2 linked regions of the Beijerinckia sp. 28-YEA-48 genome follow. The protein of the gene in region 2 interacts with the protein of the main gene of each other region in a pairwise test. Links are inferred from orthologs where the notes say so. Each region holds a gene or a part of one and is shown on either strand. Other genes may lie near its edges.

The links. Proteins that work in one complex are often made in the same cells at the same time.
Region 1: the proteins of rho (region 2) and hfq interact in binary tests that used the Escherichia coli proteins (3 or more experiments, as listed by UniProt). The link is inferred for Beijerinckia sp. 28-YEA-48 from one-to-one orthologs.

What each region holds. Positions count from the first base shown.
Region 1 is NZ_FNSI01000001.1:1,367,240-1,370,194, forward strand. Bases 1-2,954 are described here. They hold hfq (RNA chaperone Hfq), read left to right. Parts: upstream 1-1,327; coding sequence 1,328-1,582; downstream 1,583-2,954. Other genes in these bases: BLW50_RS06390 (nitrogen assimilation response regulator NtrX), read left to right, coding at 1-1,089; hflX (GTPase HflX), read left to right, coding at 1,678-2,954. Outside these bases: more of hflX, read left to right, coding at 2,955-2,955. UniProt on the Escherichia coli protein: RNA chaperone that binds small regulatory RNA (sRNAs) and mRNAs to facilitate mRNA translational regulation in response to envelope stress, environmental stress and changes in metabolite concentrations.
Region 2 is NZ_FNSI01000001.1:4,518,771-4,521,581, forward strand. Bases 2-2,811 are described here. They hold rho (transcription termination factor Rho), read left to right. Parts: upstream 2-677; coding sequence 678-1,946; downstream 1,947-2,811. Other genes in these bases: hemE (uroporphyrinogen decarboxylase), read left to right, coding at 2-45; BLW50_RS21230 (CopD family protein), read left to right, coding at 42-470; mnmE (tRNA uridine-5-carboxymethylaminomethyl(34) synthesis GTPase MnmE), read left to right, coding at 2,035-2,811. Also shown: more of hemE, read left to right, coding at 1-1. UniProt on the Escherichia coli protein: Facilitates transcription termination by a mechanism that involves Rho binding to the nascent RNA, activation of Rho's RNA-dependent ATPase activity, and release of the mRNA from the DNA template.

The DNA.
Region 1 (2,955 bases), 3.2 Mb from region 2 along the record:
GCAATCAAATTTGGCGCCTATGACTTCATCGAGAAGCCGTTCAAGGCCGATCGGCTGGTGCTCATCGCTGATCGCGCATTGGAAAATTCGCGGTTGAAGCGTGAGTTGACCGATCTGCGCGCCCGCGCTGGCGCCACCAACCGGATCGTCGGCAAGTCGTCGATGATGAACCAGCTGCGCCAGCAGATCGAACGGGTCGCGGCCGCCAATTCACGGATTCTCGTCACCGGCGCGCCTGGCACAGGCAAGGAACTGGCGGCGCGTGTTGTCCATGAAGCGTCGAACCGCTCGTCGGGGCCATTCATTGCCATCAATGCCGCCAATATCATGCCGGACTCGATGGAGACCGAATTGTTCGGCGTCGAAGGCGGCGATGGGCGCAGCCGTAAGATCGGCGCTTTGGAAGAGGCGCACGGCGGCACGCTCTATATCGACGAAATCGGCGACATGCCGCGCGAGACCCAGGGCAAGATCCTGCGTGTGTTGATCGACCAGAATTTTCAGCGTGTCGGCGGTTCGACCCGCGTCCATGTGGACGTGCGGATTGTCTCCTCGACCAGCCGCGACCTGGCGCTCGCCATTGCCCAGGGCACGTTCCGCGAGGACCTGTTCCATCGTCTGGCGGTGGTGCCGCTGCGAGTGCCTTCGCTCAGCGAGCGGCGCGAGGACATCGGCGAGTTGGTCGAGTATTTTCTCGAACAGGTGGCGATCACCAGCGGTATGCCGCGCCGGCGTATCGGTCCCGACGCCATGGCCATTCTCCAGTCGCATGACTGGCCGGGCAATATCCGGCAGTTGCGCAACAACGTCGAGCGGCTGATGATCCTGGCCACCGGCCGGCCGGAGGACGAGATCACGGCCGACATGCTGCCGGCCGAAATCGGCGCCCTGGTGCCCTCGACCCCAAATGGAGCGGGTGGGGAGAAGCTGATGGGTCTGCCGCTGCGCGATGCGCGCGAGGTGTTCGAGCGCGAATATCTGGTGGCGCAGATCAACCGGTTCGGCGGCAACATTTCACGCACAGCCGAGTTCATAGGCATGGAACGGTCGGCCCTGCATCGTAAATTGAAGTCCTTGGCCATTGAATGATGGTTAAATCGACGGTCAAGCTATTGAATTAATTGAACTGCGCGAGAAGGCCGAAATCGGGAACTGTCGTGGACAACGCTTTAAATCGGATGGTTTGGACAGATTATCCATCCAAAGAGAACTTGCGTTGTGAAACCGGCTGGGCCTTAACTCGAACAGATGGGGAATGACGTTTCCATGATTCAGCGGTTGATCGTGGGGCGACATATCATGAAAGAGCAGGAGCGAAGGATATACAATGGCGGGAGAACGCGCACAAAACCTTCAAGACACGTTCCTAAACTATGTCCGTAAGAACAAAGTGCCTCTGACGATTTTCCTGGTGAACGGCGTGAAACTCCAGGGCGTGGTCAGCTGGTTTGACAATTTTTGCCTTCTGTTACGCCGCGATGGGCATTCGCAGCTCGTCTACAAACATGCGATCTCCACCATCATGCCTGGTGCGCCGATTCAAATGTTCGAGCAGGGCGAGGAGGGGGGCGGAGCGTCCTGAAGCGAGCCAAGTCCGAGTTACAAAGGGTCACGTTCGGCGCCAACACCAACGTTGAGCCCCAAGGCCGAGATCCCGATGCGCCGACCCGCGCATTGGTGATCGGTCCTTATCTGAACGAGCGTAAAGCTGCCTTCGATCCAGCGACTGGCATTCGGCCGCCCTCCGGGCGGTCGGTGGAAGCGCGTCTGGACGAAGCGGCAGGCCTTGCGCGCGCCATCGACCTCGATGTGGTCGCGGCCGAAATCGCCATGCTGTCGAAGCTGAAGCCGGCGACCTATCTGGGCACTGGTAAGGTCGAGGAATTCGCCGCTCTCGTCAAAGAGAAAGACGTCGAGATCGTCATCGTCGACTGCGCCTTGTCGCCGGTGCAGCAGCGCAATCTCGAAAAGGAATTCGTTGCCAAGGTCATCGACCGCACCGGTCTTATTCTGGAGATTTTCGGGCGTCGCGCCCGCACGCGCGAAGGTGCGTTGCAGGTCGAGCTGGCGCATCTGGCCTATCAGCGATCGCGGCTCGTGCGCTCCTGGACCCATCTGGAACGCCAGCGCGGCGGCTTCGGCTTCCTCGGTGGTCCTGGCGAAACCCAGATCGAAGCTGACCGTCGGCTCATTCAAGAACGTATCCTCAAGATCGAACGCGATCTGGAAGGCGTGAAGAAGACGCGCGGCCTGCATCGCGCCCAACGCCAGGCTGTGCCTTATCCGGTGGTGGCGCTGGTTGGTTACACCAATGCCGGCAAATCGACCCTGTTCAACCGGCTGACGCGCGCCGAGGTTTTGGCGCAGGACATGCTGTTTGCGACGCTCGATCCGACCTTGCGCGCGGTGGCGCTGCCGCATGGCGAGAGGATCATGCTGTCCGATACGGTCGGCTTCATCTCCGATCTGCCGACCCAGCTTGTCACCGCCTTTCGCGCCACGCTCGAGGAAGTGATCGAGGCCGATCTGGTGCTGCACGTGCGTGATCTCTCCCATGAGGACACGGAGGCGCAGAGCACCGATGTGGAACAGGTGCTGCGCGACCTCGGCATCGATCCTAATGACGGTCATTTCGTCGAGATCTGGAACAAGATCGATCTGCTCGATCCCTCCCAGGCGGACGCCTTGCGCACCAGCGTCTCGCGCCGTCCGCTTGAAGAACGTCCCTTCGTCGTTTCGGCGCTGACGGGCGAGGGCATCGACGATCTGCTCGCCGGGATCGAGGCACGGCTCTCACGCGATCATGTGACGTTTGAACTGCGGCTTGGACCGCAGGAACAAGATCAACTCGGCTGGATCTATGACAACATGCAAGTGCTGTCGCGCGATCACGACGAAGACGGCGCCGTGCATTTCAAACTGCGCGTCGCGCCCGACATGATCGATCGGTTGGAA
Region 2 (2,811 bases):
GTTGAACATTTGATCGGTCGAGTAAGATCAGGTAGAAGACGATGACCTTCTATACTGCGGTCAAGATCGTCCATGTTCTCTCTATTATTTCATGGATGGCAGCGATACTGTATCTGCCGCGGCTTTTCGTCTATCATTCTGATACTGATCCACAATCGGATACCAGTCGATTACTGAGCGTGATGGAACGAAGACTGCTGCGGGGCATTATGACCCCCGCCATGATTGCTGCCTGGCTCACCGGTGGTTGGCTGGCAGTCACCGGCGGTTTCACTCATGATATTTGGTTTATGGTCAAGTTTGCAGCTGTCCTGCTCATGTCCGGGATGCATGGATTTCTGAGCCGGGAGCGCAAGCTGCTGGAGCTGGGACAGCGGCCGCATACATCGCGTTTCTATCGGCTCATCAACGAAGTACCGACGCTGTTGATGATCGTCATCGTGACCATGGTGCTGGCCAAGCCATTTTGAACCGATGCGGATGTGCTGCTGAAGTCATGCTTAAAGGTTTCGCTTGAAGTCGGCACTGAATCGCATTATCCCGAAACTCCCTCCCCAAATCCGGTCCTGACGACCCTTTAGGTTCGCGACCGGCCATCGCCGTATCGTCACATCCGCCTCATTTGCGATCTGACCGCCCGGTTTGTCTTTTCCGTCTTTTAGCTACGGCTACACTCAATGTCCGAGATCAAACTCCAGGATTTAAAGAAGAAGTCTCCCACCGAACTGCTTGCGTTCGCTGAGGAGCACGAGGTTGAAAACGCCTCGATCATGCGCAAGCAAGAACTCATGTTCGCCATTCTGAAACAGCTGGCGAGCAAGGAAATCGAAATCGTCGGTGAAGGCGTTGTCGAGGTTTTGCAGGATGGCTTCGGCTTTCTGCGTTCCGCCGATGCCAATTATCTCGCCGGCCCCGATGACATTTACGTTTCGCCCTCGCAGATTCGCCGCTTTGGCCTGCGCACCGGCGATACGGTTGAAGGCCTCATCCGCAGCCCGAAGGAAGGCGAACGCTACTTCGCACTGCTCAAGGTCAATTCGATCAACTTCGAAAACCCTGAGAAGGCCCGTCACAAGGTTCACTTCGACAACCTGACGCCGCTCTATCCCGATGCACGGCTGAAGCTGGAAATCGAAGATCCGACCCGTAAGGATTTTTCCTCGCGTGTCATCGATATTGTGTCGCCGATCGGCAAGGGCCAGCGCGCGCTCATCGTCGCGCCGCCGCGTACCGGCAAGACGGTTCTGTTGCAGAACATCGCTCAGTCGGTGACCGCCAATCATCCCGAATGCTATCTGATCGTTTTGCTGATCGACGAGCGTCCGGAAGAAGTCACCGATATGCAGCGTTCGGTGAAGGGTGAGGTTGTCTCCTCGACCTTCGACGAACCGGCGGTGCGCCACGTGCAGGTCGCCGAAATGGTGATAGAGAAGGCGAAGCGCCTGGTCGAACATGGCCGCGATGTCGTCATCCTGCTCGACTCGATTACGCGTCTTGGTCGCGCCTACAACACGGTGGTACCGTCATCGGGTAAGGTTCTGACCGGCGGTGTCGACGCCAATGCGCTGCAGCGTCCGAAGCGCTTCTTTGGCGCCGCGCGTAATATCGAAGAAGGCGGCTCGCTGACCATCATTGCCACGGCACTGATCGACACCGGCTCGCGCATGGACGAAGTCATCTTCGAAGAGTTCAAGGGCACGGGTAACAGCGAAATCATTCTCGACCGTAAGGTCGCGGACAAGCGCGTCTTCCCGTCGATCGATATCACCCGCTCGGGCACGCGTAAGGAAGAGTTGCTGGTTCCGCCGGACATCCTCAAGAAGATGTATGTGCTGCGCCGTATCCTCAATCCGATGGGCACGATCGATGCGATCGAATTCCTGCTCGGCAAATTGCGTGAAACGCCGAAGGGCAATTCGACGTTCTTCGACTCGATGAACACTTAGTCGAAAGACATACTCGGTAAGCATGTTCGCCGGTCGATTCGGTTTCGTGACGAATTGACCGGCGTTTTTGTTTTCAGGATGTGTGGACATGGCCGATACGATCTTTGCTGTTTCGAGCGGGATGGGTCGGTCGGCAGTTGCCGTCATCCGCATCTCCGGGCCTGAAGCTGGCCCGCTCTGCCGGAGCCTGATCGGCTCGCTCCCGGCGCCGCGTCATGCACAGCTGGCGGCTCTCCGCGATCCCAACACCCAAGACATTCTCGATCGCGGGCTCGTGCTGTGGTTTCCCGGCCCGCACAGTTTTACCGGCGAAGATAGCGTCGAGCTGCAAATCCATGGCGGACGCGCGAGCATCGCCGCTGTCCTGCGTGTGCTGGGCGCGCATCCGTCCTGCCGCTCGGCGGAACCTGGCGAGTTCACCAAGCGGGCCTTCACCAATGGCAAGATGGATCTGGTCGCCGTCGAGGGGCTGGCCGATCTCATCGATGCCCAAACCGATCTGCAACGGCGCCAAGCGCTCAATCAGACTGACGGCGCTTTGGCGCGGCAGATCGATGGGTTGAGAGAGAGTTTGATCGAGGTGATGGCACTGGTCGAAGCCAGTATCGATTTCGCTGACGAGGGGGAGGCACCGGCCTTTGAACCGGCGCAGCTCGCGGCGCTTCTCCAGGATATGCGGATGCGTCTGACAGATGCGCTCGCCAGCTATCGCCGCGCCGAGATCGTGCGCGAAGGATTCACGGTTCTCTTGAGCGGGCCGCCGAATGCCGGCAAGTCGAGCCTGCTCAATCATATTGCTGGGCGCGAGGCGGCTATCGTCTCGGATATACCCGGTACGACCCGCGATCTCCTCGAGGTGACCTTC